DNA from 2 places in the Burkholderia sp. LMU1-1-1.1 genome. Region 2 is predicted to be linked to the other one. Evidence: predicted binding sites of a transcription regulator. Region 2 holds the regulator's gene; the other holds the start of a gene.

Region 1 (6,814 bases), on a different contig from region 2:
GCACCTGAAGGTGCGCTTCGCGGCGGTCGACGCCACTTCCTCCGGCGTGGGCTTCGAGCGCAGCGTGATCTTCCTGCAGGACGTGACGGGCATCGAAAACCAGGCGCAGCAGCTCAAGCTGGCGTCGATGGGGCGCCTGACGGCCAGCATCGCCCACGAGGTGCGCAATCCGCTGTCGGCCATCGGCCACGCCACCGCGCTGCTGGGGGAGGACCTGGACAGCACCGTGCATCTGCGGCTGCTCAAGATCGTCGGCGACAACGTGGCGCGCGTCAACCGCATGGTCGAGGACATCCTGCAGCTGTCGCGCAAGGTGCAGCCGAATAACGAGCCGCTGGCGCTGGACGGCTTCCTGGCCGAGTTGCGGTCCGAATTCATCAACAACCACGGCCTGCCGTCGGACATCGTCGGCCTGTCGGTGGCGCCGGGGACGATGGTGCGCTTCGACCCGCTGCACCTGCGCGAAGTGGTGCTCAACCTGCTGAACAACGCCGTGCGCTATGCCAGCGGCGGCCCGCAATCGATCCGCGTCGACCTGCTCACCCATCCGCACCACGCCCAGCGCATGGAGCTGCACGTACAGGACGACGGCCCGGGCATCTCGCCGGAGGTGCGCGCCCACCTGTTCGAGCCGTTTTACACCACATCGAGTAAAGGGACCGGCCTGGGGCTGTATCTGGCGCGCGAATTGTGTTTGAATAACGAGGCCCGGCTCGATTACGAATACCGTTTCGATAGCCGCGACAGCGCCGATGGCGGCCGCCGCTCCAGCGGACGCTTTGTGATCACCTTCGCCCAACCGGCGCAAAAATAAGAAGAGGCAGTGCCATGAGCGAGCGTTCTCCCCGCGTGCTGGTGGTCGACGATGAAGCCGACCTGCGCGAATTGCTGGAACTGACCCTGGTGAAAATGGGGCTGGACGTCGACAGCGCCGCGACCCTGGCGGAGGCGCGCGCCTTGCTGGCTGGCGCCGACCGTGATTATCAATTGGTGCTGACCGACATGCGCCTGCCCGACGGCCTGGGTCTGGAGCTGGTGCGCGAGGTGTGCGCCGCCCACAAGAACACGCCGATCGCGGTGGTGACGGCCTTCGGCAGCGCCGACAACGCCGTCGTCGCGCTCAAGGCCGGCGCCTTCGACTACATCTCCAAGCCGGTGGCGTTGGACCAGTTGCGCCTGATGGTGCGCTCGGCGCTGCGCCTGAACGTCGCGCCGCCGGCCGGCCTGGCGGCCAGCGAGGTCCCGCCGGCCAGCCGCCTGAAGGGCGATTCGGCGGTGATCCAGTCGCTGCGCGCGCAGATCGCCAGGCTGGCGCGCTCGATGGCGCCGATCGCCATCCACGGCGAATCGGGCAGCGGCAAGGAGCTGGCGGCGCGCGAAATCCACGCGCAGAGCTCGCGCGCGAGCAAGCCCTTCGTCGCCGTCAACTGCGGCGCCATTCCGGAGGCGCTGATGGAGGCCGAGTTTTTCGGCTACCGCAAGGGCGCCTTCACCGGCGCCGCCGACGACCGGGACGGCTTCTTCCAGGCGGCCAACGGCGGCACCCTGATGCTCGACGAGGTGGCCGACCTGCCGCTGGCGATGCAGGTCAAGCTGCTGCGGGCGATCCAGGAGCGGCGCGTGCGCAAGATCGGCGCCACCGCCGAGGAGCCGGTCGACGTGCGTATTATTAGCGCGACCCACAAGAACCTGGCGCAGTGCGTGGAGCAGGGCAGTTTTCGCCAGGATCTGTTCTACCGCCTGAATGTGATCGAGCTGGGCCTGCCGCCGCTGCGCGAACGGCTCGACGATCTGGGCGTGCTGACCGGCGCGATACTGGAGCGGCTCGGCACCTTCGAGCACAAGGCGGCGCTGGGGGAGGGCGTGCTCGATGCCTTGCGCGGCTATTCCTTCCCCGGCAATGTGCGCGAGCTGGAGAACATCCTGGAGCGGGCGCTGGCCTTCGCCGACGACGGCGTGATCGAGGTGGCCGACCTGGCGCTGAAGGGCGCGCGCGTGGCCGAGGCGTCCGCGCCCGTGGCAGGGCCGATGCCGTCGCCGACGCCTGCGCCGATGTGGATACCGTTGCCGAATATCCCGGCGCAAGCGGACGCCGAGGCGCTGGCGCCGCCGCCCACGGCGGTGCCGGAGCCGCTGCCGGCCAGCCTGCCCGACTACCTGAACCAGATCGAGCGCGACATCATTTTGCGCGCGCTGGCGCAAACGCAGTTCAACCGCACGCAGGCCGCCCAACTGCTGGGCATCAGCTTCCGCCAGCTGCGCTATCAAATGCAGAAGCTGAACATCCAGGAGCCGGAGGCATGAAGGACCGCATAGGCGCGGACGGCTGGTGGCCGGCGGCGATCCGCTACGCCAGCCCGAACTTCGACTGCCGTCCCGACCCCGCCGATATCACGCTGCTGGTGATCCACAATGTCAGCCTGCCGGGCGGCTGTTTCGGCGGTCCCCACGTCTCCGACCTGTTTACCGGCCGGGTGGACTATAATGCTGACCCTTCGTTCGCGGACCTGCGCGGGCTGAAGGTGTCGAGCCATTTTTTTGTCCGTCGCGACGGCAGGGTGATCCAGTACGTCTCGGCCAACGACCGGGCCTGGCACGCCGGCGTCTCGTCGTTCCGCGGTCGCGAAAAATGTAACGACTACTCGATCGGCATCGAGCTCGAAGGCACCGACGACACGCCGTTCGAGCCGGCGCAGTACCGGGTGCTGGCGGTGTTGACCGAGGCGCTGCGGCGGCGCTACCCGCTGACCGACGTCCAGGGCCACGAGGACATCGCGCCGGGCCGCAAAACCGACCCCGGACCGTTGTTTGATTGGAACTTTTATGTTAAAAGTTGGCGGGAATTCTGTGAAGAAACTCCAATATCGGAAGCCGGGTTAGTAGGCGCTAGCGCTGTATTGCGCTTCGTAAAAGGCGTTCTGTAAAGTCAACTGAAAAAATGGCGGAAACGTAAAAATTTCCCCTTGTATTAGCCCCATCGGAACACTACAATCAGTGGATCGGTTCTTCGCAATCACTAGATATAGTAGTTCACATGGCACTGGTTAATCAAATCACAGCAAGTCCTTGGACCAACTCACCACCCTTATTAAAGTAGTTTAACCAGCCAGGCAGGTGTGGCTGATCGCTTCATTTTGGCCTTTTTATTTACAAACATAGCCGCGCAGCACTGACTGCACGCCGTTATCGGGGAGCTTAAATGCAATCTACTCAAGACATCACCATCAATCCAGCGCTGGTACCAGCAGCCGCTGCGAGCACCGCCAGCAGCCAGGTAACGGCCGCCAGCGACCTCGGTGACTACCGCATCATCCGCCGTAACGGCGCGGTCGTCGCGTTTGAACCGTCGAAAATCGCGATCGCCGTCACCAAGGCCTTCCTGGCCGTGAACGGCGGCCAGGGCGCCGCCTCCGCGCGCATCCGCGAACTCGTAGAACAGCTGACCGCCAGCGTCGTGACGGCGCTGGTGCGCCGCCAGCCATCGGGCGGCACCTTCCACATCGAAGACGTGCAAGACCAGGTCGAGCTGGCGCTGATGCGCTCCGGCGAACACGATGTCGCCCGCGCCTATGTCCTGTACCGCGCCAAGCACATGGAAGAGCGCCGCGCGCTCAAGGAAGCGCAAGGCGCCACCACCAAGATCGCCGCCCCGCAAATCCACGTGCTGGAAAACGGCGAGCGCAAGCCGCTGGAGATGGACCGCGTCACCGGCTTGATCAACGCCGCCTGCATCGGCCTGGAAAAGCACGTCGACGCCGACGCCATCGTCGCCGAGACGCTGAAAAACCTGTACGACGGCGTGCCGGTCGAAGAGCTGCACAAGTCCGCCATCCTGGCCGCCCGCGCGCTGATGGAAAAGGACCCGGCCTACTCGCAAGTGACGGCCCGCATCCTGCTGCACACGATCCGCAAGGAAGTCTTCGGCAAGGAAGTCGCGCAGGGCGCGGCCGCCGCCGAGTACATCACCTACTTCCCGCAGTACATCGCCAAGGGCATCGAGAACGAGCTGCTCGACACCAAGCTGGCCGAATTCGACCTGGCCCGCCTGGCCAAGGCGCTGGTCGCCGACCGCGATCTGCAGTTCGGCTACATCGGCCTGCAAACCCTGTACGACCGCTACTTCCTGCACGTGCGCGACGTGCGCATCGAGATGCCGCAGGCGTTCTACATGCGCGTGGCGATGGGCCTGGCCCTGAACGAAAGCGACCGCGAAGCGCGCGCCATCGAGTTCTACAACCTGCTGTCGTCGTTCGACTTCATGAGCTCCACGCCGACGTTGTTCAACTCGGGCACTCTGCGCTCGCAGCTGTCGTCGTGCTACCTGACCACCGTCTCGGACGACCTGGAAGGCATCTACGACGCCATCAAGGAAAACGCGCTGCTGGCCAAGTTCGCCGGCGGCCTGGGTAACGACTGGACCCCGGTGCGCGCCCTGGGCGCCCACATCAAGGGCACCAACGGCAAATCGCAAGGCGTGGTGCCGTTCCTGAAAGTGGTCAACGACACCGCCGTCGCGGTCAACCAGGGCGGCAAGCGCAAGGGCGCGGTGTGCGCCTACCTGGAAACCTGGCACATGGACATCGAAGAGTTCCTGGACCTGCGCAAGAACACCGGCGACGACCGCCGCCGCACCCACGACATGAACACCGCCAACTGGATTCCGGACATGTTCATGAAGCGCGTGATGGAAAAGGGCGACTGGACCCTGTTCTCGCCATCGGATTGCCCGGACCTGCACGACCTGGTCGGCAAGGCCTTCGAAAAAGCCTATCTGGGCTACGAAGCCAAGGCCGCCGCCGGCGAAATCCGCGTGTTCAAGAAGATCGCCGCGCTGGACCTGTGGCGCAAGATGCTGTCGATGCTGTTCGAAACCGGCCACCCATGGATCACGTTCAAGGACCCATGCAACATCCGTTCGCCGCAGTCGCACGTGGGCATGGTCCACAGCTCGAACCTGTGCACCGAGATCACGCTGAACACCGGCCCGGACGAAATCGCCGTCTGCAACCTCGGCTCGGTCAACATGCCGGCCCACATGAAAGAGGGCAAGCTCGATCACGTCAAGCTGCAAAAGACCATCCGCACCGCGATGCGCATGCTCGATAACGTCATCGACATCAACTACTACGCCGTCGACAAGGCCCGCAACGCCAACATGCGCCACCGTCCGGTGGGCCTGGGCGTGATGGGCTTCCAGGACTGCCTGCACATGATGCGCGTGCCGTTCTCGTCGCCGGAGTGCGTGGCCTTCGCCGACACCTCGATGGAAGCGGTGTGCTACTACGCCTACCTGGCCTCGACCGAGCTGGCGGAAGAGCGCGGCCATTATCAATCGTACAAAGGTTCGCTGTGGGACCGCGGCATCCTGCCACAGGATTCCGTCAAGCTGCTGGCCGAAGAGCGCGGCGGCTACCTGGAGCAGGACCTGTCGTCGGCGATGGACTGGACCCCGGTGCGCGAACGCATCAAGAAGTTCGGCATGCGTAACTCGAACTGCGTGGCGATCGCCCCGACCGCGACCATCTCGAACATCATCGGCGTGTCGGCCTGTATCGAACCGACCTTCCAGAACCTGTACGTGAAGTCCAACCTGTCGGGCGAGTTCACCGAGATCAACTCCTACCTGGTGCGCGACCTGAAGGCGCGCGACCTGTGGGACGAGGTCATGATCGCCGACTTGAAGTACTTCGACGGCTCGCTGGCCAAGATCGACCGCATCCCGAACGACCTGCGTGACATTTATGCAACCGCGTTCGAAGTGTCGCCGACCTGGCTGGTGGAAGCGGCGTCGCGTCGCCAGAAGTGGATCGACCAGGCCCAATCGCTGAACATCTACATGGCCGGCGCCTCGGGCAAGAAGCTCGACGAGACCTACAAGCTGGCATGGCTGCGCGGCCTGAAGACCACCTACTACCTGCGCACCACCTCGGCCACCCACACCGAGAAGTCGACCTCCAAGACCGGCGCGCTGAACGCGGTGGCGGTGGACGGCGGCATGTCGGCCAGCGCGATCGCCTCGGCGGCCGCCGCCGCACCGGTGGCTGCCGCTGCTCCGGCGGTCACCGCCGAAGCGGATGGCGAAGCCTGCTACCTGCGTCCCGGCGACGACGGTTTCGAGGAATGCGAAGCTTGCCAATAAGCTTGCGCTGACTAATATATATAGATAGAGAACCGTCCCGGCCCGTCCGGGCGGTTGCTTTTACACCGAATAGACGAATTCAGAAGGAAACACACTATGTCGCTGTCCTGGGACGAAGAAGCCGCACCAGCGGTACCACAAGCTGTCAATCAAGCCGCGCTGGCCACCGGCGAAGCCAACGCCGAGCAGGTCGCGCTGCGCGTCAACGCCGACGACAAGCGCATCATCAACGGCAAGACCGACGTCAACCAGCTGGTGCCGTTCAAGTACAAGTGGGCATGGGACAAATACCTGGCCGGCTGCGCCAACCACTGGATGCCGCAGGAAGTGAACATGCAGCGCGATATCGAGCTGTGGAAGAACCCGAACGGCCTGACCGACGACGAGCGCCGCCTGGTCAAGCGCAACCTCGGCTTCTTCGTCACCGCCGACTCGCTGGCCGCCAACAACATCGTGCTGGGCACCTACCGCCACATCACGGCGCCGGAGTGCCGCCAGTACCTGCTGCGCCAGGCGTTCGAGGAAGCGATCCACACCCACGCCTACCAGTACATCGTCGAGTCGCTGGGCCTGGACGAGGCGGAGATCTTCAACGCCTACAACGAAGTCAAATCGATCCGCGACAAGGACGAGTTCCTGATCCCGTTCATCGACACGCTGACCGATCCGGCCTTC
Region 2 (6,814 bases):
CTGTCGCTTCATCACGTCGTGATAGGCGGGCGCGGCGGCGCCGAGCAGTATGCCGGCCAGCACCAGCACCACTAGCAATTCCACCAGCGACACTCCGACGTTGTTCCGCTCCATGGCCGCCCCGCTCATCGCCAGCACTCGGCGCGCGTGCCTTTCGACAGCCGCTCGCCGATGCTGGTGAGCGTCATTTCGCGGCACTCGTCATCACGATAGTCGGGGTCCACCATGCCGGTGCCCGCCGTGGCGACCAATTGCACGCATTGCTCGATCGGCTCGTCGTCGCAGGCCTTGCCTTCGATCTCGTAGCCGCTGTCCGGCGCGCGGCTGCCGCTCCACCACTGAAACTGGCGTTCCTCGTAACCTGTCGAACTGGAGGAAAACGCGATGTATGTGCCTTGTTGCGTGAAATAGCGTTCCTGCTGCAACATCAACTTCAGCAGCATCGCCTGCGCCTCGTTGCGGCGGGTGCTGATCACATGCCGCTGCCACGCGGGCATGGCGGCAGCGGCCAGGACGGCCAGGATCACCATCACGATCAGCATTTCGATCATGCTGAAGCCGGCATGCGCGCGGCGGCTCATTTGACGGCCTCGTGCAGTTGACGCCAATTGCCCACCTCGCGCCAACTCAGACGCCCGGCGCGCAACTGCACTTTGACGCGGCCAACGGTCACGCTTCCCCATGGAGTGACGTTGACAACAGCCAGCTCTTTGAGCAGGTGCGTACGGCCGGTTGGATCGCGCGGCGTCCTGCTGGCCCCGACCGGAAGCAGAGACGGCGTCGCCCTGTAGTCGTCCGATATTTGCCCGACAAGCGGCTGCTCGGTGGACGGCGGTGTCGGCAGTCTTGCAACGGCGCTATCCTTGGTTAGACCGGTGAGCACATTGAACGCATAGGTGCGGCTGCGGGCTTTGTCGCAGGGATCGCTACCCGGCAGCAGCGTATTGAAAAAGACCTCGCCACCAGCCAGCACGCCGCTATCGATGCTGCGCTCACCCGTTGTCTCCGCTTGCAAGAAATCGACATACCAGCCCATGCTGTCGAATTCCATTTTGGCGCCGCTTAAGCTGAACGGCGCCGCACCGGCACTACCACTCAGTACGCGCCGCGTCAGCTGGCTGCGGCTGGTGATGACCTCGGCGGGATCTCGCAGACTGTCGCGGATCGCGTAATAGGACTGCGGCGCGAAACTGGCCGAGGTGCGGTCGGCTTTTTCGATCAACTTGCCGGTCCCGAACAAGACAAGATAGCCGCCGCCGTCGGCATACGCCAGCAAGGGCTGCTGGGTGATCGGCTGGCGCTTGCCGCTATCGTCGCGCGCGACAAACAGCGGTGTGCCGCCTGCGCCGGGGCCGACCGCGCCGGCCCAAGGCGCGCCGCCGCCGAAATCGAAGCGCCACAGGTTGCCCTGCAAGTCGCCGGCATAGCCGTAGCGCAACGCGCCGGTGCGGTCGGCCACCAGCACCGGTGCGTTGAGCGCGTTGGCCAGCGCGGCATCGGCAATCGGCGTTGTGAGCCGATAGTAGTTGACGTTGAGCTGCCAGGCGGCGCCGCGCGGCTTGTCAAGCGCCAACAGGAACAAGGCGCCTTTGCCCGTCGGGCTGGCGTTGCCGTCCGCTGCGTAATTGTTCAACCCGCTGGCGACGACCGCGAAATGCTTATAGATCGGCATGCCCGCGACAGTACGCGTTAGTAATTTGGCGATCTGCGGCCGGGTGGTGACGTTGCCCATCAGCGCGTCGTCGCGGTCGGTGAATTCCCACAGCACGCCGCCGGCGTCGGCAAAGCGCAGCGGGTCGGTAATGTCCAGCGCGAAAACGCCTTGTGCTCCGCCGCCCATGCCGGAGATCAGGACAGTCTTGTTGCCGCCATTGATCATCGCCTCGCCGGCGCTGGCGGGCCCGTCGACATAAGCCTGGTGGACATAATCCGGACTGGACAGACGGTTCAACGTGGCGACCAGCGCGCTCGGCACATAGGCGAATAGTTCGTTGCCATCGGCGGCGTTGAAGGCGTGCAGCATGCCGTCATTGGCGCCGATATAGATGACGTTGGGCCGCGTGCCTGGCCCCGCGCCGGAGGCCGGCCCCACATACACCGGCGTGCTGTTGACGGAATCACCCAGCACGCTACTGCGGTTGTGGAAGAGAGCGCCTTCCTGCGAGCGATCGCCGCGAAGAAAAGCCAGTCGTTGCTCGCCTAGTGCATCGGCGCCGGGAGTGGCCGGCGGCGGCGCCTGATCCAATTGCTGCCGCTGCTCGGTCGACAGGGCGCTCCATTCGAAAGGGATCATCTCCAACGCGCCGTCGGGCTGCACGATGGCCGTGAAGATCTTGCGTGCGGCCGGGGCCGGCGAAGGCGGACGCGCGCCGTCACCCGTCAGCAGCACGCCGGCGTCCCACATCGCCGTTGGCGCGTACGAAGATCCCGCGCCAATGGGCGACAAGACGTAGCGGGAAAAGTGTCCGCCCCAGTCGGCCTTGTTCATACTCGCCTGAAACAAGTCACCGGCACTGGCGCTTGCCGGCGGCGGCGCCACACGCAGCAAGGAGGCGCCGTCGAACTCGTCAGCGCCGGCTGGCGGCGTGGCGACGCGGCACGCCGCCGTCAGCGGCTCGCTGGCGATCTCGAGCGCGGGCGGAAAAGCGTACGCGCAAGAGGCAATCATGACGGCTAGCATCGCCAGCCCTTTCAGGGTTCCCATCAACCAGCGCCGACCGTTCATCGCAAACATACGCCCTCCTTACTCAGGCTTGCTGAACACGCTTTGCAACACCACCTCGGTCGCCGGTTTCGCGCCGAAGCCGATCGCCGTCACCCGATAGCAATAGCTGGGCGTGGCGGCGGCCGACGCATCCTCCCCCGGATGGTGGCACTCGGCACGCTCGATCAGGTAACGCGGCTTCTTAAACGGTGCAAAGCCTTGCCCGGTCGGCATCGACGCTCCGGTCGCCGCGCCGTACGCGACCGTGCAGCCGCCATCCACGGCGCCGGACAGGTCGACCCGCTGCCACACCGGCGCCTCGCCGCAGGCCGGATCGACGACCTCGCCGCCGCCCGCCTGAATGTCACGTTCCGCATCCGCCAACGCATCCTCCGCCGCCTGAAACGCCACTTCCCGATCGCGCTCGCCACGCGCGGCCTTCTCGCCCTGCAAACTCAGCTGCGCCGCCGACACCCCCAACAGCATCACCAAGATCAGCATGAGCAAGCACACCAGCAACGCCACGCCGCGCTCTTGCCGCAGCGCCTTGCGAACCCTCAGGCGCGCCGCCATGTCAACCGCTCCTGTTGCGCAGCGCGACCGTCATGCCGAACACCCGCCGCGCCCGCCATCGCTGCGATTCCGGGAATATTCCCTCCGCGATCCGCACGCCCAAGTCGTCGCCATGGCCTTCGGAGTAGGCCGGGCCGAACAGATCGAACCGGCGTACCACCGTGTCGGCACGCGTGTTGTTCTCGCCATGCAGAAGCAACGCAAGCTTCACGCTGCAGACGCGCTTCCAGTGGGTCTTGCGATGCAAATCGCGCTGAAGTTCCTCCGCCGTGGCGCCAACCAGCGCCAGCCCCGCGTCCATGCTGTTGATCGCGGTCGCGTTGACAAACGTATTGGGTATGCCATCGGCCGGATCGTCGCTGTCGAGTCCGTACAGCACCTGAAAGGAATCGACGCCACGCACGATGGCATCCGCGCCCCAGCCCGCCGCGCTGCGATATTTGCAGCGCAGTTCCGGCTCGCCACCGGCATCGGCGGCGACGTAAAAGATACTCCAGCCGCGCTCGATCACGGCCGATGGCGCGCCCACGCCGAAGCCGGCGCAGTTGAGGCTGGAGCCGTCGCCGTTCGCGCCCTCGCCATGTCCGGAGAAGCGCAGCGCCAGCACATCGCTGCCGTTGGCCACGTCCGGCTCGACGCCGGAGATACCGTCGCTGGCCTTGCTGATGCTACTGGCGTCGAGCCCGGCGATAGCCGCCGGCTCGTGCGCGGCCAACTCGGCCGGTGCCTCCTTGCTATCCCAGTTGACATAAGCGCCCTGCCGTATCGCCTGCGAAATAATCTCCAACGCGTAGCGGCCGCCATCGTTGATCCACATGTTCTCGCTGTGGTTGCGGTAGCCGCCGCTGGTTGCCAACAATAATCCACTCGCCAGCAAGGTCAGCACGAGTCCCAGGCCGGTGGCGATGACCAGTTCGATGATGGTCCAGCCCCGCTGGCGCGCCGGCTTCATGGCGCCCCCACGGTCAAGGCCACACCGGGCACGTACTCGCCGGCCTCGTCCTTGCGCGGCGTGCCATCCGGATTCTTGCCCCGCCAACCGACCTTGACCACCAAAGGCGCGCCGGCGCCACCGCTGCACGCCCAGCGCAGCTTGCCGCCCGACCACAAGCCGGCATCGCGGCAGACCACCGCGCGGCCCGCCGGCAAGTTCTCGCGCATCAGCGCCTTCATCTCATACAGATCGAACGCGGCCAGTTGGGCACCGTCGCAATCGCCGCCATAGCACAGCGCAGCCGGCGCCGGCGGATTGGGCTCGGCCAGCACGTCGTAATCGAAGGTGAGATAGAGGTTGGCGCCATCGGGCAGGCGCATCTGCTCGGGATTGGCGCGCATGCGTTCGGCCATGCCGACGGCCAGCCACGACGCCTGTGCCAGCAAGGTCGACTGATGCCGGGCGCGCAGCGCCGCCAGTTGCATCGACACACCGCCGACAATGCCCAGCGCCAGCACGAGCACGGCGATCATCACCTCGACCAAAGTAAAGCCGGCAACAGCACGGGCCGTGAGCATGCACACCTCCGCAAGTCGATAGGGACTATGCTACACGGTAGCAGCGGCTAATGGCCGAGGTATGAGGTGGATCAAGGGTGCGCTAGCAGGATGCTAGCTTTTGCGCGGCTTGCGGTCCTGTCCGACTTCGGCGATGGCGTCCTGGAACTCGGCCAGATCCTCGAAGTTTTTATACACCGATGCGAAGCGGATATACGCGATCTTGTCGAGGCGCTGCAACTCCTGCATCACCAGCTCGCCGATGTAGCCGGTGTCGACTTCGCGCTTGCCACTGGTGAGCAATTTTTCTTCGATCGACAAAATGGCCGCGTCAACGGCGGGCGCCGCCACGGGGCGCTTGCGCAGGGCCAGGGTCAGGCTGCCGCGCAACTTGGCGGCCGAATACTCGGTGCGGCTGCCGTTCTTCTTGACCACGTACGGCATGACCAGCTCGATGCGCTCATACGTGGTAAATCGTTTATCGCATTTGCCGCAACGTCGGCGCCGGCGAATGGAATCCCCTTCCTCGGATACACGCGTATCGAGAACCTGGGTATCGTCATGCTGGCAGAACGGACATTTCATATGAGCCATGGGCAAACTTACATTGAACTACTTAACGGGACGCCAGCCAAGCCGGCGTCCCGCGATACTACTTACAGCAAAACCGCAAATTACTTGGCGTAGACCGGATATTTATCGGCCAGCACCTTCACCGCCGCTTTGACGCGCTCGATGGTGGCGGCGTCGTGCGGGTTGTCCAGCACGTCGGCGATCAGGTTGCCGACTTCTTCCGCTTCCGCTTCCTTGAAACCGCGCGTGGTCATCGCCGGGCTGCCCAGACGGATGCCGGAAGTCACGAATGGCTTCTGCGGATCGTTCGGGATGCCGTTCTTGTTGGTGGTGATGTGCGCGGTGCCCAGGATAGCCTCGGCTTCCTTGCCGGTCAGGTTCTTCGGACGCAGGTCCACCAGCATCACGTGCGACTCGGTGCCGCCCGACACGATGCGCAGGCCGCGCTTGATCAGGGTCTTGGCCAGCACGTCGGCGTTCTTGACGACTTGTTGCTGGTAGGCCTTGAACTCTGGCGTCAGCGCTTCCTTGAAGGCGACGGCCTTGCCGGCGATCACGTGCATCAGCGGACCACCCTGGATGCCGGGGAAGATGGCCGAGTTGATGATCTTCTCGTGCTCGGCCTTCATCAGGATGATGCCGCCGCGCGGGCCGCGCAGCGATTTGTGCGTGGTCGAAGTGACGAAGTCGGCGTGCGGCACCGGGTTCGGATACAGGCCGGCGGCGATCAGGCCGGCGTAGTGCGCCATGTCGACCATGAAGTAGGCGCCCACGGCCTTGGCGACGGCGGCGAAACGCTCGAAGTCGATTTTCTTGGAGAAGGCCGACGCGCCGGCGATGATCAGCTTAGGCTTGTGTTCCTTGGCCAGCGCTTCCATGGCGGCGTAGTCGATGTCCTCTTCCGGGGTCAGGCCGTAGGAAACGACGTTGAACCATTTGCCGGACATGTTCAGCGGCATGCCGTGGGTCAGGTGGCCGCCTTCGGCCAGCGACATGCCCATGATGGTGTCGCCCGGCTTCAGCACGGCGAAGAACACGCCCTGGTTGGCCTGCGAACCCGAGTTCGGCTGCACGTTGGCCGCTTCCGCGCCGAACAGTTGCTTGACGCGGTCGATCGCCAGTTGCTCGACGACGTCGACGTATTCGCAGCCACCGTAGTAGCGCTTGCCTGGATAGCCTTCGGCATATTTATTGGTCAGCTGCGAGCCTTGCGCTTCCATCACGGCCGGCGAGGTGTAGTTCTCCGACGCGATCAGCTCGATGTGGTCGTGCTGGCGGGTGTTTTCTTTTTGGATGGCGCCGAACAATTCCGGGTCAACGCTGGCGAGGGTGTGATCTTTTGCGAACATGAAAAACTCCAATCGAATGAGTAACTGTATGACTTGGCAGGCTGGATCGAATGAGGGACGCCGATAGCGGACAGGCAGCCTCTTTCGTGCTTTCCATCGATGGGCTGCCCAGGCGAACGGCTAT

The links. The regulator NrdR, encoded in region 2, represses ribonucleotide reductase genes. The targets are predictions, from matches to a motif close to CACNANATNTNGTG.
Region 1: a site for NrdR is predicted at 3,015-3,028, ahead of MRBLMU1_RS05020 (ribonucleoside-diphosphate reductase subunit alpha). Genes of this name have one in related genera too.

What each region holds. Positions count from the first base shown of each region.
Region 1 covers NZ_JBEGHG010000004.1:53,394-60,207, forward strand. Annotated here, with positions in the region: gene MRBLMU1_RS05005 (sensor histidine kinase) at 1-814, shown strand, start outside; gene MRBLMU1_RS05010 (sigma-54-dependent transcriptional regulator) at 829-2,304, shown strand; gene ampD (1,6-anhydro-N-acetylmuramyl-L-alanine amidase AmpD) at 2,301-2,924, shown strand; gene MRBLMU1_RS05020 (ribonucleoside-diphosphate reductase subunit alpha) at 3,200-6,139, shown strand; gene MRBLMU1_RS05025 (ribonucleotide-diphosphate reductase subunit beta) at 6,236-6,814, shown strand, end outside.
Region 2 covers NZ_JBEGHG010000025.1:12,185-18,998, forward strand. Annotated here, with positions in the region: gene MRBLMU1_RS21130 (GspH/FimT family protein) at 1-114, opposite strand, end outside; gene MRBLMU1_RS21135 (type IV pilin protein) at 126-581, opposite strand; gene MRBLMU1_RS21140 (pilus assembly protein) at 578-2,734, opposite strand; gene MRBLMU1_RS21145 (pilus assembly PilX family protein) at 2,744-3,277, opposite strand; gene MRBLMU1_RS21150 (PilW family protein) at 3,279-4,229, opposite strand; gene pilV (type IV pilus modification protein PilV) at 4,226-4,789, opposite strand; gene nrdR (transcriptional regulator NrdR) at 4,883-5,353, opposite strand; gene glyA (serine hydroxymethyltransferase) at 5,443-6,690, opposite strand; ZMP/ZTP riboswitch at 6,790-6,814, opposite strand, start outside.